DNA from 3 places in the Streptomyces sp. 3N207 genome. Region 1 is predicted to be linked to each of the others. Evidence: predicted binding sites of a transcription regulator. Region 1 holds the regulator's gene; each other region holds the start of a gene.
The links. Region 1 encodes HrcA, which represses chaperone genes, less so after heat shock. Its sites were predicted from a motif close to TTNGCACTCNGNNNNNCNGAGTGCNAA; they were not measured.
Positions count from the first base shown of each region.

Region 2: a site for HrcA is predicted at 3,085-3,111, ahead of groES (co-chaperone GroES). Genes of this name have one in related genera too.
Region 3: a site for HrcA is predicted at 5,873-5,899, ahead of groL (chaperonin GroEL). Genes of this name have one in related genera too.

Region 1 is NZ_JBQQBV010000017.1:156,505-164,256, reverse strand. It holds gene hemW (radical SAM family heme chaperone HemW) at 1-434, opposite strand, end outside; gene ACTWP9_RS25270 (DUF3097 domain-containing protein) at 492-1,352, opposite strand; gene ACTWP9_RS25265 (MBL fold metallo-hydrolase) at 1,384-2,136, opposite strand; gene hrcA (heat-inducible transcriptional repressor HrcA) at 2,361-3,377, shown strand; gene dnaJ (molecular chaperone DnaJ) at 3,377-4,510, shown strand; gene ACTWP9_RS25250 (nitronate monooxygenase) at 4,618-5,703, shown strand; gene ACTWP9_RS25245 (16S rRNA (uracil(1498)-N(3))-methyltransferase) at 5,700-6,437, shown strand; gene ACTWP9_RS25240 (histidine triad nucleotide-binding protein) at 6,521-6,904, shown strand; gene ACTWP9_RS25235 (ribonuclease Z) at 6,918-7,752, shown strand, end outside.
Region 2 is NZ_JBQQBV010000001.1:481,989-489,740, reverse strand. It holds gene ACTWP9_RS02175 (hypothetical protein) at 1-241, shown strand, start outside; gene ACTWP9_RS02170 (hypothetical protein) at 231-1,583, shown strand; gene ACTWP9_RS02165 (class I SAM-dependent methyltransferase) at 1,702-2,883, opposite strand; gene groES (co-chaperone GroES) at 3,262-3,570, shown strand; gene groL (chaperonin GroEL) at 3,752-5,380, shown strand; gene ACTWP9_RS02150 (SDR family NAD(P)-dependent oxidoreductase) at 5,534-6,307, opposite strand; gene ACTWP9_RS02145 (MOSC domain-containing protein) at 6,402-7,070, opposite strand; gene ACTWP9_RS02140 (LysR family transcriptional regulator) at 7,163-7,752, shown strand, end outside.
Region 3 is NZ_JBQQBV010000015.1:76,420-84,171, reverse strand. It holds gene ACTWP9_RS23190 (MerR family transcriptional regulator) at 1-320, opposite strand, end outside; gene ACTWP9_RS23185 (VOC family protein) at 375-1,175, opposite strand; gene ACTWP9_RS23180 (sensor domain-containing protein) at 1,412-2,095, opposite strand; gene ACTWP9_RS23175 (transglycosylase SLT domain-containing protein) at 2,292-2,858, opposite strand; gene ACTWP9_RS23170 (hypothetical protein) at 3,309-3,548, shown strand; gene ACTWP9_RS23165 (DUF427 domain-containing protein) at 3,593-3,928, shown strand; gene groL (chaperonin GroEL) at 4,061-5,689, opposite strand; gene ACTWP9_RS23155 (cold-shock protein) at 6,162-6,365, opposite strand; gene ACTWP9_RS23150 (MoaD/ThiS family protein) at 6,882-7,157, opposite strand; gene thrC (threonine synthase) at 7,301-7,752, opposite strand, start outside.

The sequences.
Region 1 (7,752 bases):
AAGCCCGCCTCCCGCAGTTCGCCGAGGTAGCCCGCGTCCACCGACTCCGGATTCGCCTCGGTGGTGACTTCGGCGTTCTCGGCCAGCCCGAACTCGTCCCTGATCGCCGCCAGCATCCGGCCCAGCTCGGCGGCCGGGAGCAGGGTGGGGGTGCCGCCCCCGACGAACACCGTCTCCACCCGGCGCGGATCGTCGCCGAGCACCCTGCGGGCCAGCCGGATCTCCTCGACGGCCTGCTCCGCGTACCGCTCCCGGGAGAATCCCCCCAGCTCGGTGGCGGTGTAGGTGTTGAAGTCGCAGTAGCCGCAGCGGGTGGCGCAGTACGGAACGTGCAGATAGAAGCCGAGCGAGCGGGCGTCGGCCCCGTCGAACGCGTGCGGAGGCAGTGCGCCGTCACCGGGCACGGGCTCACCATCGGGAAGTGCGGAGGGCATGCTCTCCATTGTCCGGTACCGCTCGGATTCCGATGAGACCGCGGCCGCCCCCGAAGATCACTCCGCCGGGGCCGTGACGAAGTCGATCAGCTCCTCGACGCGGCCCAGCAGCGCCGGCTCCAGGTCCTTGTAGGAGCGGACGCGGCCGAGCAGGTGCTGCCAGGCCGCGCCGGTGTTCCGGGGCCACCCCAGCGCGCTGCACACGCCGGTCTTCCAGTCCTGGCCGTGCGGGACGCGTGGCCAGGCCCGGATGCCCGCCGAGGCGGGTTTCACGGCCTCCCAGATGTCGATGTACGGATGCCCCACCACCAGGACGTGGTCCCCGCTCACCTGGGCGGCGATCCGCGACTCCTTCGAGCCGGGGACCAGATGGTCCACCAGCACCCCGAGCCGGGCCCCCGGGCCGGGGGAGAAGGCTTCCACGACGGCGGGCAGATCGTCGACGCCCTCCAGATACTCCACGACCACCCCCTCGATCCGCAGGTCGTCGCCCCACACCTTCTCGACCAGCTCGGCGTCGTGCCGCCCCTCGACATAGATCCGCCCCGCCCGCGCCACCCTGGCCCGCGCGCCGGGGACGGCAACGGAGCCGGAAGCCGTCAGCCGCCGCCCGGCCGCCGGGGCACCATCCCCGGCGCCCGCACCCGCGCCCGCACCGGTGCGGGGACGTACGAGCGTCACCGTCCGCCCCTCCAGCAGGAAGCCCGCCGGTGTCATCGGGAAGACCCGGTGCTTGCCGAAGCGGTCCTCCAGCGTGACCGTCGGCCCCTCAGCCGTCTTCTCGCAGCGCACGACCGCTCCGCAGAACCCGGTGGTGACCTCCTCCACCACCAGATCCGGCTCGGCGGCCACCTCGGGCACGGGCCGAGCCCGCTTCCAGGGAGGCGTCAGATCGGGGTTGTCGTAGCGGCTGCGCATGCGCTCATTCTGCTACGCGCCGCACGACCCGCTACGTGCCGTACGACGCGAACCGGCGTGCCAGCTCCTCCCGTTGTGCCCGTACGAACGCCGCGTCCACCAGTGCCCCGTGCCCCGGTACGTACACCGCGTCCTCGCCGCCCAGCGCCAGCAGCCGGTCCAGCGCGGCCGGCCAGCGGGAGGGATGGGCGTCGGCGCCGGCCTGGGGGGCGCCGGACTCCTCCACGAGGTCGCCGCAGAAGACGACATCGGGGGTGCCGGGCACCAGCACGGCCAGGTCGTGCTCGGTGTGCGCGGGGCCGACGTTGACCAGCACGACCTCCCGCCCGCCCAGGTCGAGGGTCAGCTGCCCGCTGACCGCATGGTGCGGGCGCACCAGCACGTCAGCCGCCTCCCCGGCCTCGTCCTCCAGCAGGCCGTGTGCCACGGCGTCGTCCCGCAGCAGGTCGGTGTTGCGGGCCAGCAGATCGCGGACGCCGACCGCCGCGTACACCTCGGCGCCGGAGAAGACGGCAGCGCCGAAGATGTGATCGAAGTGCGGATGGGTGAGGACCACCCGCGTCACCCGGCGCCCCAGCAGCGCGGTCACATCGGCACGGATCTCGGAGCCTTCCAGCAGCGAGGACCCGGTGTCGATCACCAGCGCCTCGTTGTCGCCCCCGACGGCGCCGACCGTCGCGTCCCACTGCGGCAGTCTGCGCCGCAGCACCCCGGGTGCGATCCGCTCCCAGCGCCGGTCGTCGGCCGGCGAATCCTGCCTCGCGTCTTTACCGAACGGCTGCATACGACGACGCTAGCGGCAGCCCGACCACCGTGCCTTCGGCCGCGCGGAAGCAGCGCTGCCGCCGCAGCGGCGCGGTACGGTCGGGCCTGCGAGCAGGCGGCCCTTGCCCTGGCCGTGGTGACCGGCCGTACACTGGCTCAGGGACTTGGCACTCCGGCACGAAGAGTGCCAGAGACCGCCAGGGAATCGGACTCAGACCAGCGGCCGGACGGGAGGTGTGCGCCGTGCTCAGCGAGCGTCGACTCGAAGTCCTCCGCGCCATCGTCCAGGACTACGTGGGCACCGAGGAGCCGGTGGGCTCCAAGGCCCTCACGGAGCGCCACAACCTGAAGGTGTCCCCGGCCACCGTCCGCAACGACATGGCGGCGCTGGAGGACGAGGGGTACATCGCCCAGCCCCACACCAGCGCGGGCCGGATCCCCACCGACAAGGGTTACCGCCTCTTCGTCGACAAGCTCGCCGGAGTCAAGCCGCTGTCGCCCCCCGAGCGGCGCGCCATCCAGAACTTCCTGGAGGGCGCCGTCGACCTCGACGACGTCGTCGGCCGTACGGTCCGGCTGCTCGCCCAGCTCACCCGGCAGGTCGCGGTGGTGCAGTATCCGTCGCTGACCCGCTCGACGGTGCGGCACGTGGAGCTGCTGGCGCTGGCGCCCGCGCGGCTGATGCTGGTGCTGATCACGGACACCGGCCGGGTCGAGCAGCGGATGATCGACTGCCCGGCGCCGATCGGCGAGACGGTACTGGCCGATCTGCGTGCCCGGCTCAACAGCCGGGTGGTCGGCGAGCGCTTCACCGAGGTCCCGTCCCTGGTGCAGGACCTGCCCGAGGCGTTCGACGCCGACGACAGAGGCACGATCCAGACGGTGCTGGCCACCCTGCTGGAGACCCTGGTCGAGGAGACCGAGGAGCGGCTGATGATCGGCGGCACCGCCAATCTGACCCGCTTCGGGCACGACTTCCCGCTCACCATCCGGCCCGTACTGGAGGCGCTGGAGGAGCAGGTCGTTCTGCTGAAGCTGCTCGGAGAGGCCAAGGACCCCGGCATGACCGTACGAATCGGGCATGAGAACCAGCATGAGGGACTGAGTTCCACATCGGTCGTCTCGGTCGGCTACGGTTCGGGCGACGAAGCGGTCGCCAAGCTCGGTGTGGTCGGACCGACCCGCATGGACTACCCCGGAACGATGGGAGCTGTACGCGCAGTGGCACGGTACGTCGGACAGATCCTGGCGGAGTCATAGTGGCGACGGACTACTACGCGGTCCTCGGCGTGCAGCGTGACGCCTCGCAGGACGAGATCAAGAAGGCGTTCCGCAGGCTCGCGCGCGAGCTGCACCCGGACGTCAACCCGGATCCGAAGACCCAGGAGCGGTTCAAGGAGATCAACACCGCTTACGAGGTGCTCTCGGACCCGCAGAAGAAGCAGGTCTACGACCTTGGGGGGGATCCGGCCTCGGGCGCCGCGGGCGCCGGTGCCGGCGGCTTCGGCGGGGGCTTCGGCAACTTCAGCGACATCATGGACGCCTTCTTCGGCACGGCGGCGCAGCGCGGACCGCGCTCGCGCACCCGCCGGGGTCAGGACGCCATGATCCGGCTGGACATCGACCTGGAAGAGGCCGCTTTCGGCACCACCAAGGACATCCAGGTCGACACCGCCATCGTCTGCGGCAGCTGCAGCGGCGACGGTGCCGCGCCGGGCACCTCGGCGCAGACCTGCGACATGTGCCGCGGCCGTGGCGAGGTCTCCCAGGTCACCAGGTCCTTCCTGGGCCAGGTCATGACCTCCCGGCCGTGCCCCCAGTGCCAGGGCTTCGGCACCGTCGTGCCCACCCCCTGCCCGGAGTGCGCGGGCGACGGGCGGGTGCGCTCGCGGCGCAGCCTCACCGTGAAGATCCCCGCCGGTGTCGACAACGGCACCCGCATCCAGCTCGCGGGCGAGGGCGAGGTCGGCCCGGGCGGCGGCCCCGCCGGTGACCTCTACGTGGAGATCCACGAGAACGCCCACCCGGTCTTCCAACGCCGCGGTGACGATCTGCACTGCACTGTCACCATCCCCATGACGGCCGCGGCTCTCGGTACGAAGGTGCCGTTGGAGACGCTGGACGGTATGGAGGAGGTCGATATCCGTCCCGGGACCCAGTCCGGGCAGTCGATCCCGCTGCACGAGCGTGGCATCACTCACCTGCGTGGTGGTGGCCGTGGTCAGCTCATCGTGCATGTCGAGGTGACGACGCCGACGAAGCTGGAGCCGGACGAGGAGGAGCTCCTGCGCCGACTGGCCAAACTCCGCGGCGAGGAACGGCCCACGGGCCAGTTCCAGCCGGGCCAGCAGGGGCTGTTCTCCCGGCTGAAGGACGCCTTCAACGGCCGCTGAGGCGAGCACCCCGTTCGGCTCGGCCGGGGGTTCGGGGGTCGGGGGTGGTCTTCTGGGGCGTCGGGGGTTGGGCCGGGGCTGTGGTGGGGGCGTGACAGGATGTGGTCATGTCGACCTCGTCGTCTTCGCTCTACGAGCTGACTGCGCATCCCGTCATCCAGGCACCGATGGCGGGCGGGGTCTCCCGGCCCGCGCTGGCTGCAGCGGTGAGCGAGGCGGGGGGCCTGGGCTTCCTCGCCGCCGGGTACAAGACGCCGGAGGCGATGTACGAGGAGATCAGACAGCTGCGGCGGCTCACAGAGCGCCCGTTCGGCGTCAACCTCTTCATGCCGCAGCCCCGGACCACCGACCCGTCAGCAGTCGTCGTCTACCGCGAACAGCTCGCGGGCGAGGCCACCTGGTACGAGACCGAGCTGGGCGACACCGACGGCATGACGGACGACGCGTACGAGGCGAAGCTCGCGATCCTCTACGACGACCCCGTCCCCGTCGTCTCCTTCCACTTCGGCTGCCCCGCCCGCCGGGTACTGGAGCGTCTCGCGGAGCTGGGCACCCGCACCCTCGTCACCGCGACCTCGGTCGCGGAGGCGCAGGCGGTGCAGACGGCCGGTGCGCACGCAGTGTGTCTGCAAGGCATAGAGGCGGGCGGGCACCAGGGCACACACCGCGACGACCCGCAGAGCGACCGGGGGAGCGGCGGCATCGGACTGTTGTCGCTGATCACACAGGTCAGGGAAGCCGTGCAACTGCCCCTCGTCGCTGCGGGCGGACTGATGCGCGGTGAGCAGATCGCTGCCGTGCTCGCGGCCGGCGCTGTGGCGGCGCAGTTGGGCACCGCCTTTCTGGCCACCGAGGAGTCCGGCGCCCACCCGCTGCACAAGCAGGCGCTGACCAACCCGCTGTTCACCCGTACCGAGCTGACCCGGGCCTTCTCGGGGCGCCCGGCGCGGGGACTGGTCAACCGCTTCCTGCGTGAGCACGGTCCGTACGCGCCCGCCGCATATCCCCAGCTCCACTATCTGACGGCCGGGCTGCGCACGGCGGCGGCGAAGGCGGGCGACCCGCAGGCGATGGCGCTGTGGGCGGGCCAAGGGCACCGGCTGGCCCGGGAGTTGCCCGCCGGACAACTGGTGGAGGTGCTGGCGGCCGAGCTCGCCGAGGCGCGTGCGGCACTGCGGGAGGTGCCCTCATGAGCGCGCCGGTCTTCCTCGCCGACTCCGGACTGCTGCATCCCGGCACGGTGGTGCTCGACGGGCCGGAGGGTCGGCACGCCGTCTCCGTCCGCAGGCTGCGGCCGGGGGAGGAGGTCGTACTCACGGACGGCGCGGGCACCGGCGCGTACGGGAGCGTGACCGCCGCCGAGGGCAAGGACCGGCTGGAGGTCGCCGTCCGCGAGATCCTCAACGAGCCGGAACCGCGCCCCCGGATCACCGTCGTACAGGCGCTGCCCAAGGGGGACCGGGGGGAGCTGGCCGTGGAGACGATGACGGAGACGGGGGTGGACGCCGTCGTGCCGTGGGCGGCTTCGCGGGCAGTGACCCGGTGGAAGGGCGAGCGGGCTGCCAAGTCGCTCGCCAAGTGGCGGAACACGGCGCGGGAGGCGGGGAAGCAGGCGCGGCGCCTGCGCTTTCCGCAGGTGGCCGACCTCGCATCGGCGCGGGAGGTCGCGGAGCTGTTGCGGGCCGCCGACTTCGCGGGCGTGCTGCACGAGGAAGGCAGCACACCGCTGGCCACCGCCGAGTTGCCCTCGGCAGGGGAGATCGTGCTGGTGGTGGGCCCCGAGGGCGGGGTGGCTCCGGAGGAGCTGGAGCTGTTCGCCGGAGCCGGCGCCGCGCCCTTCCGGCTCGGGCCGAGCGTGTTGCGGACCTCCACCGCCGGGACGGCCGCCACCGCGGTGGTGCTCGCGCGCTGCGGCCGCTGGGGTTGAGCTCCCGCGGCCGCTGGAGGTGCGGGGCACGGGGGCCGGGCCGAACACCGGGGCCCTGACCGGTGCTCGGGTAACATCCCGGCATGGCTTCCAACGGAGAACCGCAGCAGGACTGCCTGTTCTGCAAGATTGCCGCGGGTGAGGTGCCGGCGACGCTGGTGCGGGAGACCGAGACGACCGTCGCGTTCCGGGACATCAACCCGCAGGCGCCCACCCACGTGCTGGTGATCCCGAGGGCGCACTACCCGGACGCGGCCTCCCTCGCGGCGGCCTCCCCGCAGTTGATCGCCGATATGGTGCGGGAGGCCGGTGAGGTGGCGCAGCTGGAGAAGATCGCCGTGCCGCACGGCGGCCCGGGCACCGGCTACCGGGTGGTCTTCAACACCGGTTCGGGCGCGGGGCAGACGGTCTTCCACGCACATGCGCACGTTCTCGGGGGCCGTGGCCTCGAATGGCCGCCCGGGTGAGGCGGTAGCCGCGATGTCGGTGCGAGAACTGGTCGTGCTGGGTACCGCCAGCCAGGTACCCACCCGGGAGCGCAACCACAACGGGTACGTCCTGCTGTGGGACGGCGAGGGCATCCTGTTCGACCCGGGTGAAGGCACCCAGCGGCAGATGCTGCACACCTCCGTCGCCGCACACGATCTGACCCGTATCTGCCTGACGCACTTTCACGGCGACCACACCCTCGGGCTGCCCGGCGTCATCCAGCACATGAGCCTCGACGGGGTGCCGCACGAGGTGACGGCCTACTTTCCGGCGAGCGGGCGCGACTACTTCGACCGGCTGCGCAATGCCACGCCGTTCCACGACACGATCAGGCTGCGCGAGGTGCCCATCGCCGGTCCCGGAGTGCTCGCCGGGGGCGCGGAGGAGCCGCAGATGCCCTTCACCCTGGAGGCGCGTCGGCTCTCGCACCGTATCGACACCTTCGGATACCGGCTCACGGAGCCCGACGCGCGCCGAATGCTGCCCGACCTGCTGGCGGAGCGCGGTATCAGCGGTCCGGACGTGGGCCGTCTCCAGCAGGAGGGGGAGCTGCGCGGGGTGCGGCTGGAGGAGGTCAGCGAGCCGCGGCGGGGCCAGCGCTTCGCCTTCGTCATGGACACCCGGTTGTGCGAGGGGGTCCATGAGCTGGCCGCGGGCTGCGACATGCTCGTCATCGAGTCGACGTTCCTGCAGGCCGACACCGAGCTGGCCGAGGTCTCCGGCCACCTGACGGCCTTTCAGGCGGGCCGGGTCGCTGCCGAGTCGGGCGTACGGCATCTGGTGCTGACGCACTTCTCGCAGCGCTACCAGGACACCGCCCTGTTCG
Region 2 (7,752 bases), on a different contig from region 1:
GGCGTCGTCCGCGTTCTCCGGCTCACGGACGGCCCGGTCCGCGCGGACGGCCCGGACAGCGGGTGTCGTCGCCGAGCGGCTGCTGTGTCTGCGCGCCCCCGGCGCCGGCCGCTCCGCGCCGTACGAGCCTTACCACCGGGTCCCGGGCCCACTCGATGCCACGCAGGGCACCGGCCGGGGCCAGGGTCCGACCGCCGAACAGATCGTCCGCCGAGTACGGGAGCAGCTAGGTGTCCACTGAACCGAGCGCCGCACCCGGCGCCCCCTCTGCCCGCCCCGCCCGGCTCCGCGCAGCCGTACTCGCGGCACTGCTCGGTGCGGTGCTGCTGGTGCTCGGTACGGCAGGTCCGGCCGGTGCCGCCGAGGACAGGCCCGGCGAGCGGATCGCCGACGGGCTCCGCAAGTCACCGGTCTACGTCGACCCGTCGTACCGGCAGGCGTTCCCGGCCGACCAACAGCGCCGGCTGGCGAAGAAGATCAAGGCGTCGGGCATCCCGGTCCGGGTCATCGTGGTCCCGTTCATCTCCGGGGACGCCTGGGGCGGCGAGCCGGAGAAGATGGTCGACGTCGTACGCGACCGGCTCGGGGAGAGCCTGCACAAGGAAGCCGTCTATATGACCCTCAGCAGTACAGAGGGCTTCCTGAACGGCTACGAGTTCCCGCGCGACGGTAAGCACCAGGCGTCCTCGGGCGTGTCGGCCGTCGGCTACCAGGAGGACATGGCGGACAAGAGCCTCTACGCCAAGTTCTCCCGCGCGCTGGAGATCGTGAAGTCGGGCGACGGAAACAAGCAGTACGAGGAGGCCATCAAGGACTCAAAGGGCAGCGACCGCCCGTCGGCGGACGAGGACGGCGAGGACGGCGAGGGCGGCCCCTCCCCGCTGCTGCTCGCGGCGCTGATCGTCCCGGCGCTGGCCGTACTCGTCGTCGCCGTGCTGACCATACGGGCCCGCCGCTCGCGCACCTCCGTCCGGGTGCCGTTCACCTCACCGCGTTCCGTCTTCGCGACGGCGCGCAAGGCGGGCGTACGCGATCTGCGCAAGCGCGCCCAGCGCGAACTCCTCGCGTACAACGAGGAACTGCTCGCCCACGAGCCCGGCGACTCCGCCGCCGACGGTGACGAGGCCGCCGACACCGACCTGCTCCAGCTCTCCCTCGACGCCTACTCCGCCGCCGGCACGGTGCTGGACAACGCGCGGGACATACCCGACCTCGCGGGCGTTCTCGCGCTCCTCCACGAGGGCCGGGAGGCGCTGCGGCGCTCCGAGTCCGCCGACGGCGCCGCCGCAGCGCTGCCGCTGTGCTTCTTCCACCCGCTGCACGGGCCCGCTGCGGAGCGCGTCCGCTGGCGCCCGCTGGGCCGCCGCGAGTCGCTGGACGTCGCGGCCTGCGGGGACTGTGCCGCCGCTGTGGCAGCGCGTCGCGCACCGGAAGTCCTCACCCAGGCCCACGAGGACCGCCGGATCCCGTACTTCGAGGTCCCGCCCGAGCACAGCCTGTGGGCCGCCACCGGCTACGGCTCCCTCACCGAGGACACCCTGACCGAACGCGTCCTCCGCGGGGACTTCACCCGTACCCGGTAGGGCCCCCGTTGGTCCGGTGCGGGGCTGCTCCTGACCGACGCTCGCGGGCTGCGGGTTGCGTCGTGGCTTGTCGCGCAGTTCCCCGCGCCCCTGCGGGGCGCGTCCCTCCATGCCGGTGTCACCGCAGCGGGTGGCCCAGCAGCATGCTCGGGGCACCGGCGACGCGGGTCAGGAAGACGGTGCAGGAGCCGGCGGCCGACTTCGGGTCCAGCTTCAGCTTCCGGCGCAGCTCTTCCGGTTCGACCGCGGAGCCACGCTTCTTGACGGTGACGACACCGACGCCGCGTTCCCGCAGAAGCGCCCGGAGCTTCTTGACGTTGAACGGCAGTACGTCGGTGAGCTCGTACCCGGACGCGTACGGCGTCGGGTGCTCCGCGTCCGTCGTCACGTACGCGATCGTGGCGTCGATCAGCCGCCCCGCCACCTGCTCCGCCAGCTCGGCGACCAGGTGGGCGCGGATGACCGCACCGTCCGGCTCGTAGAGGTACCGGCCCACCGGCCCCACCTCCGGGTCGGGCAGCCCGCGTCCGGCCAGCGTGTCACCGGCGGGCAGCAGCGTCGCCCGCACCCCACCCGGCTTCCGCGCGCCGAACCACAGCACCGCTTCCTTGACGTCCCCGCCGTACGAGACCCACTCGGCCTCCGCCTCCGGCGGCACCGCCTCGTGCGGGATACCTGGCGCCACCTTCAACGCGGCCAGCGGCGCCGCGCGGGCCGTCTCCACGGCCCAGCTGAGCGGCGGGGAGTACGCCTCGGGATCGAAGACGCGACCGCGGCCCGTGCGGCGCGCCGGGTCGGCGAAGAGCGCGTCGTAGCCGTCGGTGGCCACCTCGGTGACATCGGCGCAGCGCACCTCCACGAGGTCCGCCAGCCTCAGCGCCTCGGCGTTGGCACGGGCCACCGCACACGTCAGCGGCGAGCGGTCCACCGCCAGTACGCGGATGCCCTCCCGGGCGAGGGCGAGCGCGTCGGCGCCGATGCCGCAGCACAGGTCCACCGCGGAACGGACGCCGAGCTCCCGCATCCGCCGGGCCCGGTGCGCCGCCACAGGGGCGCGGGTGGCCTGTTCGAGACCGTCCGGGGTGAAGTAGAGGGCGTGCGCCTGGTCCTGGCCGAACTTCGCCTCCGCGCGGCTGCGCAGCCGGCCCTGCGCCAGCGCCGCCGAGACGAGCGCGGGCTCGTACCGCTGCCGCAGCCGCGTGGCCACGGCCAGCTCCCGCGCGGGCTCGACGCCCCGCACCTGACGCAGCAGCTCCTGCCCCTCCTCGGAGAGCAACTCCGCGAACACCTCACGATCCACCCGGCCATTGTCCCGTGCCGCGGTGCCGTGCCGGCGCCCGGGCCGGGGTGGTAGGGCCGGGGCGCGCCCCGTAAGGGGCGCGGGGAACTGCGCGAGCGACCACAACGGCGCCGCACCCGGCAGACGGCCTCGGTCCCACGGCGAGTCTCCCCGGAAAGCGGGAGAGGGGGTGCCCCCTCAGGTCGGCGCGAGCCGGTGCGGCTAGCACTCCGCTTGACCGAGTGCTAAGCCAGGCATAATCTCGACCTTGGCACTCTCCCCGTGGGAGTGCCAGCAGTACGCGACGGGCAGATCCGGCACCCGCGACGACGGATCTACCAGGTCGCCACCCCAGACATAAGACCCCGTTTTGAGATCTCCGAAGGGGGAGGTCGGATCGTGACGACCGCCAGCTCCAAGGTTGCCATCAAGCCGCTCGAGGACCGCATTGTGGTCCAGCCGCTCGAAGCCGAAGAGACCACGGCCTCGGGCCTGGTCATTCCGGACACTGCCAAGGAGAAGCCCCAGGAGGGCGCTGTCCTGGCCGTCGGCCCGGGCCGCTTCGAGAACGGCGACCGCCTGCCGCTCGACGTAAAGGTCGGCGACGTCGTGCTGTACAGCAAGTACGGCGGCACCGAGGTGAAGTACAACGGCGACGAGTACCTCGTTCTCTCGGCCCGCGACGTTCTCGCGATCGTCGAGAAGTAATACGGCGAGAAGTACTACTGACTACGGACGCAGCCGCTCTCCGCAGCAGCAGCGTGCAGTCGAAACGCGCCCTGGTGCCCGCTCCTCGTGCGAGGTAGCAGGGACCAGGGCGCGGCTCGTACGGGCCGAAACGTGCGCGTACGAGACGTGCGAGAACGTGTGAGAGGACACAACAGCTTCCATGGCGAAGATCCTGAAGTTCGACGAGGACGCCCGTCGCGCCCTTGAGCGCGGCGTCAACAGCCTCGCCGACACCGTGAAGGTGACCATCGGTCCCAAGGGCCGCAATGTCGTCATCGACAAGAAGTTCGGCGCCCCCACCATCACCAACGACGGTGTCACGATCGCCCGTGAGGTCGAGGTCGAGGACCCGTACGAGAACCTGGGCGCCCAGCTCCTCAAGGAGGTGGCGACCAAGACCAACGACATCGCGGGTGACGGCACCACCACCGCCACGGTGCTGGCCCAGGCGCTGGTCCGCGAGGGCCTGCGCAACGTGGCCGCCGGTGCCTCCCCGGCCGCCCTGAAGAAGGGCATCGACGCCGCGGTCGGCGCGGTCTCGGACGAGCTGGTCAAGACGGCCCGCCCGATCGACTCCAAGGAGGACATCGCCTCCGTCGCCGCCCTCTCCGCGCAGGACAAGCAGGTCGGCGAGCTGATCGCCGAGGCGATGGACAAGGTCGGCAAGGACGGCGTCATCACCGTCGAGGAGTCCCAGACCTTCGGTCTGGAGCTGGACTTCACCGAGGGTATGGCCTTCGACAAGGGCTACCTCTCGCCGTACTTCGTCACCGACCAGGAGCGTATGGAGGCCGTCCTCGACGACCCGTACATCCTGATCCACCAGGGCAAGATCAGCTCCATCCAGGACCTGCTGCCGCTGCTGGAGAAGATCATGCAGGCGGGCGGCTCCAGGCCGCTGCTGATCATCGCCGAGGACGTGGAGGGCGAGGCCCTCTCCACCCTCGTCGTCAACAAGATCCGCGGCACCTTCAACGCCGTCGCCGTCAAGGCGCCCGGCTTCGGTGACCGCCGCAAGGCCATGCTCGGCGACATGGCGACGCTGACCGGCGCCACCGTCATCGCCGAGGAGGTCGGCCTCAAGCTCGACCAGGCCGGCCTCGACGTGCTGGGCTCGGCCCGCCGCATCACCGTCACCAAGGACGACACCACGATCGTCGACGGCGCCGGCAAGGCCGAGGACGTGCAGGGCCGCGTCGCCCAGATCAAGGCCGAGATCGAGACGACCGACTCCGACTGGGATCGCGAGAAGCTCCAGGAGCGCCTCGCCAAGCTGGCCGGCGGCGTGTGCGTCATCCGCGTCGGCGCCGCCACCGAGGTGGAGCTGAAGGAGAAGAAGCACCGCCTGGAGGACGCGATCTCCGCGACCCGTGCGGCGGTCGAGGAGGGCATCGTCTCCGGCGGCGGCTCCGCGCTCGTGCACGCGGCCAAGGTACTGGACGGCAGCCTCGGCAAGGAGGGCGACGAGGCGACCGGTGTCGCCACCGTCCGCCGCGCCGCGGTCGAGCCGCTGCGCTGGATCGCCGAGAACGCGGGCCTGGAGGGCTACGTCATCACGGCCAAGGTCGCGGAGATGGAGGCCGGCCAGGGCTTCAACGCCGCCACCAGCGAGTACGGCGACCTGATCAAGGCCGGTGTCATCGACCCGGTGAAGGTGACCCGCTCCGCGCTGGAGAACGCCGCCTCGATCGCCTCGCTGCTGCTGACGACCGAGACGCTGGTCGTCGAGAAGCCGGCGGAGGAGGAAGAGGCCGCGGGCCACGGCCACGGCCACGGTCACGCCCACTGACGGGCACCTGAACGACGCGCGGCTCCCCGCGCCCGAGGGGGGCGCCCCGAAGGGGCGCGGGGAACTGCGCGCTCAGCCGCAAAGAACCGGCGCCCGGCAGCCACGAACAACCGGCACCCGGCAACGCACAGCCGGACGAGCGGCGGCCCGAGGCTACTTGGGCCCGTACTTGCGCCCCGTCGTCGACGACGCCCGCGCCAACACCCCGCGCGGAAGCAGCCGGGACGCCCCCAGCAACGCCTTGTAACGCGGATCCGGCACGGACAGCACGCGCCCTCGCGCCAGGTCCCGCAGGGCCGTCTCGACCACCTGATCGGCATCCAGCCACATCCACTTGGGGATATCCTTGGAGTCCATCCCGGCCCGCTCATGGAACTCCGTACGGACGAATCCCGGGCACAGCGCCAGCAGCCGCACGCCCTGACCGGCGAGGTCCTTGGCCGCGCCCTGGGTGAACTGGGTGACCCACGCCTTGGAGGCGCCGTACGTCCCCCGCGGGAAGAACGCGGCGACGGAGGCGACGTTGATGACGCCGCCGCGCCCCCGTTCGCACATGGACTCTGCGGCGGCGGACGTCAGCCGCAGCACCGCTTCGCAGTGCACCTTGAGCATCTTCAGCTCGTCGGCGACGGGCACTTCGAGATAGCGGCCCTTGTTGCCGAACCCCGCGTTGTTGACCAGCAGATCGACGGAGTGCTCGCGGTCCCGGAGCCGGTCCTCGACAGCGGTGATGCCCTTCTCCGTCGCCAGGTCGGCGGTGATGACGTCGGCCTCCACGCCGTGCCGGTCGTGCAGTTCGGTCGCCTCGCGCCAGAGCCGGTCCGTGTTCCGCGCGGCGAGCACGAGATGGTAGCCGCGGCTCGCGAGCCGCCGGGCGAAGGCGGCGCCGATACCGGCGGTGGCTCCCGTAATGAGTGCAGTCGTCATACGGCCACGCTATCGGCACGCACTCCGGCCCCGGCCGCCGCGCAACCGCCGCGGCCCACCCTGGGTGTGGCGACGCGTCAGACAGCGCGCCCCGTCAGCTCTGCGTCCGCCGCAGCGCCTTCTCCCGCGCCTCCGGATCCAGCGCCTCGCCGGCCGCCAGGATGCGCGGCAGCAGTTCGGGCTCCAGGGTCAGGGAGCGGAACACGAAGCTGACCGACACCTCGTGGTCGGGGCGGTGGACGATGGTGACGGGGTCGCCCGCGCGCACCTCGCCGGGCTCGATGACCCGTAGATAGGCGCCGGGCATCCGCCGGTTCATGAACTGCTTGATCCAGCCCTGTTCGCCCAGCCAGCCCGCGAACGTACGGCAGGGGATCCGCATGGAGCAGACCTCCAGCAGCGGCCCGGTGCCGGGTGTGCCGAACTGCCAGCGTTCGCCGATGCGGGCGTCGTCGACGGGGAGGTCGCGGGTGGTGAGGTTCTCGCCGAAGACGCCGTTGGGCAGCTTCCGGCCCAGCTCGCGCTCCCAGAAGTCGAGCTCTTCGCGGGTGAAGGCGTAGACGGCCTGTTCCTCGCCGCCGTGGTGGCGCAGGTCGCCGATGGTGTCGCCGGCCAGACCGCTGCCGCCGGTGCCGCGCGGGCCGGGCGCTGTGACGGTGACGGCGCCCTCGACGGGCTGTTTGTCGATGCCGGTCAACTGGCCCTCGGCGTCGGTGTGCTCCGAACGGTGGGGCTTGGCGAGGTTCACGGAAAGCAGCTGCATGGCCAGAGGCTATCGGCGTACGTCTCCAAGCCGCGAGCCGGTTTTCCCGGCGTCCCTCCAAGGAAGCCTTATGCTCGCCTATGCTCGGGCCCATGATCGAGGCCCGTCATCTGCGCGTCCTGCGCGCGGTCGCCAGCACCGGTTCGTTCTCCGCGGCGGCCCGCGAGCTGGGCTGTACCCAGCCTGCCGTCAGCCAGCAGATGAAGGCGCTGGAAGGCGCCGCGGGCACCCCGCTGCTGGTGCGGGCGGGCCGCGAGATGCGGCTGACGGAGGCGGGCGAGGCGCTGGTACGGCACGCGACGGGCATTCTGGCGGGGCTGGCAGCGGCCGAGGAGGAGGTCGCGGCGCTGGCCGGGCTGCGCGCAGGCCGGGTGCGGCTGGTCTCCTTCCCCAGCGGCAGCTCCACGCTGGTGCCGACGGCCGTGGCGGCGATGCGGGCCGATCACCCCGGCACCCGGGTGTCGCTGGTGGAGGCCGAGCCGCCGCGCTCGGTGGAGATGCTGCGGGCGGGGGACTGCGAGATCGCCCTGGCGTTCCGCTACGAGGTGGCGCCCGAGTGGGAGGACCTGGTCGTACGACCGCTGCTGACCGACCGGTTGGTAGGTCTGGTGCCCGAGGGGCATCCGTTCGCGGACGCCGAGGAGGTGGGCATCGGCACCCTCGCCGAGGAGCCGTGGATCGC
Region 3 (7,752 bases), on a different contig from region 1:
AGACGCGCTCCCACTTGCGCGAGCCGTGCGGCGTCGGCCTCCAGCGCCGCCCGCAGCTCGGCCTGCCGCAGCCGCAGCATGCCCCGCAGTTCCTCGGCGCTGACCCGCTCGTCGAGGATCTCCCGCACCTGATCCAGCGTGAAGCCGAGATCTTTCAGCGCGATGATCCGGTTGAGCCGGGACAGCTGTCCGGCCGCGTAGTAGCGGTAACCCGTGTACGGGTCCGTGCGGGCGGGCCGCAGCAGTCCGATCGTGTCGTAGTGGCGCAGCATCCGCACCGACACCCTGCCGTGGGTCGCAAAGTCTCCGATAGTGAACATGACTCCCCCACTCCACGGCCTCACACAGTGTGAGGGTCAAGCCCCCCCGTCGCCTCACGCCATGTTCGGGTCTCCCTTGATCAAGGCGAACGGCGCGCCCGCCGGGTCCCGGAGCATTGCGAGCCGGCCCACGCCGGGTGCGTCCGTCGGCGGGATCAGCACCTTGGCCCCGGCCCCGGTTGCCCGGGTGCACGTCGCGTCGCAGTCCTCCGTGGCGAAGTACGGATGCCACTCCGAGGTCGACCCGGCGTTCAGATTCTCCTGCGGAAGCTGCATGATGCCGCCGTGCCCGGTGTCGTCCTCCGTGCCGCCACCGGGCGCCGAGGCGACTGTGTAGACCAGGTCGTCACCCATCGACATGTCCTCGTAGCTCCACAAGAACGCCGCTGTGTAGAAGTCCTTCGCCCTCGCTGCGTCGGTCGTGTACAGCTCCGTCCAGCACAGCGTCTCCGGCTCCATGACCACTTCCAGGCCGCCCGTGTCCTTCGGCTGCCATACGGCGAAGTCAGCGCCGGTCGGATCGGTGAACTGCGCCAGGCGGCCGGCCGTGAACACATCCATCGGCTCGACCCGTACGGTGCCGCCCGCTCCTTCCACCTGGGCGCGGGTCGTGTCCGCGTCGCCCGTGTGGAAGTACGTCGTCCACGCGGGACTCGCCCCCTCCTCCATCAGCGGCCCGACCGCGGCGACGGTCTTGCCGCCACGCTGGAAGAACCCGTACCCCCCGGCCTCCGGGCCCGCCGACTGGAACCGCCAGTCGAAAACGCTGGTGTAGAAGGCGACAGCGGCGTCCACATCGGGCGCACCGAGATCGAGCCAGTTCGGGGTGCCGGGAACGAAGTTGGTGGTCAGCATGCGGATCCTCCGGCAGACGGGGACTGTGTACTGCGCGCTGTGTGCATCTCTGCTGGGCGCGTCACTACTGGGTGCGTACCTGCTATCTGCTGTGCGTCCTGCACTGCGAGGCGTGCCAGTGCCCGCGCTTCGCAGTTGCCCGCCGCCTCAGGATGGCAGCAGTTCGGCCGACTCGCCGCTCGGAAGCCCGCCCCCGAGGTGAGACCCGCCCCTGCCGGACCGACCGGACGTCCCGGTCACAGCTCGCCGCGGCGCAACAGCACCCGGCCCAAGCTCGCCTGCATCACCGTGAGCCCGCGCACCACGGGCACCGACGTGGCCAGCAAGAACACACCGACCGCGGTGTTGAAGGCGATGTCGGCGCCCCGTCCCGTCACCCCGAAGGCCAGATCCGCCAGACCGTCGTGCCCGCCCCGGGGTATCGACCACGACCACAGCCCGTAGGTGAGTTCGCCGAGCCCGCCGACCAGCCAGGTCAGCGTCAGGGAGAAGGTCACCACCCGTACGGGGAAGGCGAGCACCGCGTGCACCAGCTCGCGCCACGCCTGCGGATCCCGCACTGCTTTCCACCGACCACCGCGGCTGCCGCTCCCTTCCTTCTCCGGTGCCGACCTCTCCGCACGCACCGGGAGCGGGCAGCCCGTGACGGCCGCTATGTGGTCCGCCTCCACGCGAGCCAGATACCGGGTCATGGACAGCGTTCCGGCCAGCACCGGCAGGCCGATGACCAGGACAAGCGTCGAGACGCCGAGAGCGAACCCCGTCACCGCCAACGTGAACGCGGCGATGCCCAGCGGCAGGCCGGAAAGCAGATAGCCCACCTCCCGGCCAAAGCGTCCCCTGCGGCGACTGCCGTCGGCCATCGCGACAGGGGCCGAGAGGGAATGCGAGGCGGGCTGCACGTTCGTCGTCGTTGTCATGTGTCCACTCTCGCCGCGCCGCGAGCCCGATCCCATACCGCTGGGACCCGAACCGAGGGTGTACCTAGCACTACCCGAGATCGGCCCCAGCGAGGACATGAACCGAGCCTGCACAGCGAAGGAGCGGGTGGGAGGTGTTCCTCCCACCCGCTCCTGTTCGCATGCGCGGGGCTGTGTGGTGTCGGTGTGGCCTGTCTTAGTAGGCGGAGTCGACGTTGTCCATGGAGCCGTAGCGGTCGGCTGCGTAGTTGCAGGCGGCGACGATGTTGGCTACGGGGTCGGTGAGTTTGTCGGGGGTGCCTTCGACGTGGAAGCGGTCGAAGGTGGGCTGGATCACCTGGAGCAGGCCCTTGGAGGGGGTGCCCTTCTTGGCGTTGATGTCCCAGTCGTTGACCGCGTTGGGGTCACCGGCCGATTCGCGGATGATGTTGCGCTTGATGCCCTCGTAGGAGCCGGGGATGTCGTGCTTGGCCATGATGGCGCGGGCCTCACGGATCCAGCCGTCGAGGTTGTCCGCGTACTTGCCGCCGGCCTGCTGGTCGTCCGCCTTCTGCGCCTTCTTGGCGTGTGCGGCCTGCATGCTGACGTGCTGCGCGGTCGAGGCGGCGCTCTCGATGGCTGCGGGCTTGGCTGCGGGCTTGGCGGGGGCCTCGGCGTGGGCGGTGCCGGCCAGTGCGGTGGCGGCGATACCGGCCGCGCCCAGTGCGGTCAGGCCGGTGGTGGCGAGGCGGGCGGGCTTGAGGGTACGCAGGGTGTTACGCATGCGAGCAGAGGAGCCTTTCGTGGGGGGACGTTCCGGCCGCGCGCCCCGGGGAGTGGTGCGTTGTCCCGGTCTCGTCGCGGCCTGGCACCCACCCTGGGAACCGGCTCCCCCACCCGGCAAATATGTGACGTACGATCCAGAATCGTAATAATCCGGACAGAAAGCCGACCGTCCCCTGCCCGCCCCAGGTCAGAGCAGCGCAGAGATACGAAGCTGCCTCGTAAGTGATCTGGGTCCTATGGGCGCCCTCACAATCCACCCCCGTCCGCCTCACCGAGGGTGAAGGCATTCTTCGCGTGGGTGAGTGACTCCGCGGAGGCACGTACTCGGCGTGGATGCTCAGCGCACCGGACGGCCGCGGCCTCTCCCCGGCAACCGCGCTCAACCTGAACGTGCTGCTCTACAGCCATATCCAGGACCGCCGCGAACCCCGAGGCGCAAGCGCGCAGCATGACGTCCGCCGCCTTGACGGACAATCCGCGCTCGCGGCGGGTCTCGGAGAAGCCGGGATACCGGCCGGACGGTCTGCTGACCCAAGCCGTGCCGGGCAAGGCCCGCACCTTCGAGCGGCTGCGGCTGGACCGTGTCGACTGGGAGGCGCACCGCGCGGTACCGGTCAATATTGCGGGGCTGGAACCTCCCCCGCACTCCGTCCGGGAGGTACCCCCACTGGCACTCTTCGGGGTCTGAGGCCGAGGCTGGTCGTGACGACCCCCGACGGAAGGACCGCGCAGATGACCGCACAAGGTCACACGATCACCATCGAAGAAGGCACCGAGCGCGTGCGAGCGGTCGCGCGCGACGGCCGGGTGCTGGCGGACAGCCGCCGACCGCTGCTGCTGAGCGAGACGGGTTACCCGGTGCGGTACTACCTGCCGGCCGAGGACGTACGCACCGACCTGCTCACCCTGTCCGACACCCACACCCGCTGCCCCTTCAAAGGCACCGCCGACTACTGGTCGCTGGCCGACGGTGCGGCCAAGGACATCGCCTGGTCCTACCCCGAGCCCTTCGACCAGGTGTCCGAGATCAAGGGCTACCTCTGCTTCCCGGACATCGAGGTCGGCTGAACCGCCCGCAACACCGCTGGTCCCCCGGCGCTCCGGATCACCGCCGGAACGGCAAAGGCGGGCACCCCTCGGGGGTACCCGCCTTCGTGCTGCCTCAGCAGGCGGCGGAGCCGTGCGAACGGCTCGGACTCGTCAGAAGTCCATGCCGCCCATGCCACCGCCGGCAGCCGCGTCGGCGCCCGCGGCGGCCTTCTCCGGCTTGTCGGCGATGACGGCCTCGGTGGTGAGGAAGAGCGCCGCGATGGAGGCGGCGTTCTGCAGCGCGGAGCGCGTCACCTTGGCCGGGTCGAGGATGCCCTCGGCGATCATGTCGACGTACTCGCCGGTGGCCGCGTTCAGACCGTGGCCCGGGGTCAGGTTGCGCACCTTCTCCACGATGACGCCGCCCTCGAGGCCGGCGTTGACCGCGATCTGCTTGAGCGGGGCCTCGAGAGCCAGCTTGACGGCGGCGGCACCGGTGGCCTCGTCGCCCTCCAGCTCCAGCTTCTCGAAGACCGAGGAAGCCTGCAGCAGGGCCACGCCACCGCCGGCGACGATGCCCTCCTCGACGGCCGCCTTCGCGTTACGGACGGCGTCCTCGATGCGGTGCTTCCGCTCCTTGAGCTCGACCTCGGTGGCGGCACCGGCCTTGATGACGGCCACGCCGCCGGCCAGCTTCGCCAGGCGCTCCTGGAGCTTCTCGCGGTCGTAGTCCGAGTCGCTGTTCTCGATCTCGGCGCGGATCTGGTTGACCCGGCCCGCGACCTGCTCGCTGTCGCCCGCACCGTCGACGATGGTGGTCTCGTCCTTGGTGATCTGGACCTTGCGCGCCCGGCCCAGCAGGTCGAGGGTGGCGTTCTCCAGCTTGAGGCCGACCTCCTCGGAGATGACCTGGCCGCCGGTGAGGATGGCGATGTCGCCGAGCATGGCCTTGCGGCGGTCACCGAAGCCCGGAGCCTTGACGGCGACGGACTTGAAGGTGCCACGGATCTTGTTGACGACCAGCGTGGACAGCGCCTCGCCCTCGACGTCCTCCGCGATGATCAGCAGCGGCTTGCCCGACTGCATGACCTTCTCCAGCAGCGGAAGGAGGTCCTTCACGTTGCTGATCTTGGAGTTGACGATGAGGATGTACGGGTCCTCGAGCTCCGCCTCCATGCGCTCCATGTCGGTGGCGAAGTAGGCGGAGATGTAGCCCTTGTCGAAGCGCATGCCCTCGGTGAGCTCCAGCTCCAGCCCGAAGGTCTGCGACTCCTCGACGGTGATGACGCCTTCCTTGCCGACCTTGTCCATGGCCTCGGCGATCAGCTCACCGATCTGGGTGTCGGCAGCGGAGATGGAGGCGGTCGAAGCGATCTGCTCCTTGGTCTCCACGTCCTTGGCCTGCTCCAGAAGAGCGGCGGAGACGGCCTCGGTGGCCTGCTCGATACCGCGCTTGAGGGCCATCGGGTTGGCGCCCGCGGCAACGTTGCGCAGGCCCTCCTTCACGAGCGCCTGGGCCAGCACGGTGGCGGTCGTCGTGCCGTCACCGGCGACGTCGTCCGTCTTCTTGGCGACCTCCTTGACCAGCTCGGCGCCGATCTTCTCGTAGGAGTCCTCGAGCTCGATCTCCTTGGCGATGGAGACACCGTCGTTCGTGATCGTGGGGGCGCCCCACTTCTTCTCCAGAACGACGTTGCGGCCCTTCGGGCCGAGCGTGACCTTGACGGCGTCGGCAAGCTGGTTCATGCCACGCTCAAGACCGCGCCGCGCCTCCTCGTCAAAGGCGATGATCTTGGCCATGTGGGTTGGTCCTCCCTGGATTCCCCCATGCGTCGAGCGCAAGGGGAGGGTTGGATTTCTCCGGACCGCGTGGCGCCCGCGACGGACGGCCTACGACCCGGCGGTTCCTTCCCCACCCGGCCTGCGGCCTCACCGACCCGGTCCTTCTTTGTCACTCTCACTCGCAGAGTGCTAACCCAATGATTAGCACTCGGGCATGGAGAGTGCAAGCTACGCCGAGGAGGCTCCGGGGAGGGGATGCCCCTCTCTTTGTCGGGGAGAGGTGCCCCTGTCTGATGCTTGCGGGGTGCGGGTGTTCCCCCAAGCTCTTCGAGCAGGGAGGTACCCCCAGGTCGCTCGCGCAGTTCCCCGCGCCCCCTCCACTGCAAGCCCGAAGGCACCAAGAAGGGGCCGCACCGTGGGTGCGGCCCCTTCTCTTCTCTGCTGTGTCTACAAGGCTGTGTCTACCAAGCTCTGCGCAGTCCGGCGACACTCAGCCGGTCACGCGGACCATGTCCGCCTGCGGCCCCTTCTGACCCTGCGAGATCTCGAACTCGACCCGCTGCCCTTCGTCCAGGGTGCGGTAACCGTCCATCTGGATCGCGCTGTAGTGGACGAACACGTCCGCACCACCGTCGACCGCGATGAAGCCGTACCCCTTCTCCGCGTTGAACCACTTGACGGTGCCCTGAGCCATTCCTAACTCCCCTATTACTGGCCCTTGCACGAGCCCGCACTTCGCGAACCCGGGTCAGACCTCACCCCCACAATCAAGCGGGGGCGTGCGCCGGAACGCGTCGACCGCCGCTGAATGTATCTGCACGGACGCCCTGTGCAACAGGTCAATCGGACGAGAATTCTGGGCACGACTGATCGGAAATAAGCCTCAACTGCCGTCGGAGCAGGGCAAGTCGGGCCAGACATTCGGGGCCTTCACGACAATTGCCGTCCGGTTTTCGACAGCAACTTGTCCCGTTGTTGTCGCGGTGTTGATCCGCCCCTGGCGCGTTCTCATACGCGTCCGGCAACCGCCGGGAGAGGGAACTGCGGTAACTCTACCGTCTCCCGAGCCGCCTCTCGTCACATGGAATCTCACATGGAATCGCCCCTTCCGTTTTTCCTCGGAAGGGGCGATCACGGAGCCCGAGCGCTGGTCGGCGGGGCAGTGGCGGGCGGCTACGGGGCCGCGGCCCCGACCGCGCGGCCGGACGGATCAGCCGCCGGCCACCGCCGGGATGATGGAGATGCCCGCACCGTCCGGGGTGGGGGTCTCCAGGCCCTGCTCGAAGCGGACGTCGTCGTCGTTGACGTAGACGTTGACGAAGCGGCGGAGCTTGCCCGCGTCGTCCAGGATGCGGGCGCTGATGCCGGTGTGGTTCTTCTCCAGGTCCGCCAGCACCTCGGCGAGGGTGCCGCCCTCGGCGGTGACCTCGGCCTGACCGCCCGTGTAGGTACGGAGGATGGTCGGGATCCGGACGTTGACGCTCATGTCGATCTTCCTAACGTAAGAGGGAAAGCACCCCAGGGGGCCCGCTCCGGCATTCCCACCCGCTAAACACCGGGGGGCCGATTTCAGCCGTCTGAGGCGCCTTCGGCAACCTGGGGCGCCCAGGGCACCCGGGGCCGCCTCGGTCAGGCCAGGCCGGACTCGCGGAAGGCGGCCAGGTTGGGGCGGATCACGGCGGTGGGCCGCGCCGTGGGGGCCACGGCGTCGAGGGTCTTGAGGCCGTCACCCGTGTTCAGCACGACGGTCGTGAGGCTCGGGTCGATGGCGCCGGACTCGATCAGCTTGCGGGTCACGCCCAGCGTGACACCCCCGGCCGTCTCCGCGAACACGCCCTCGGTCCGCGCGAGCAGCTTCATCGCGTCCACGATCTCCGCATCGTTCACGTCCTCGACGGCCCCGCCGGTGCGCCGGCAGATGTCGATGACGTACGGACCGTCCGCCGGGTCGCCGATGGCGAGGGACTTGGCGATGGTGTCGGGCTGCTTGACCGGGCGGACGGCGGTGGTGCCCTCCTTGTACGCGCGGGAGACCGGCGAGCACCCCTCCGCCTGCGCGGCGAAGATCCGGAACGGCTTGT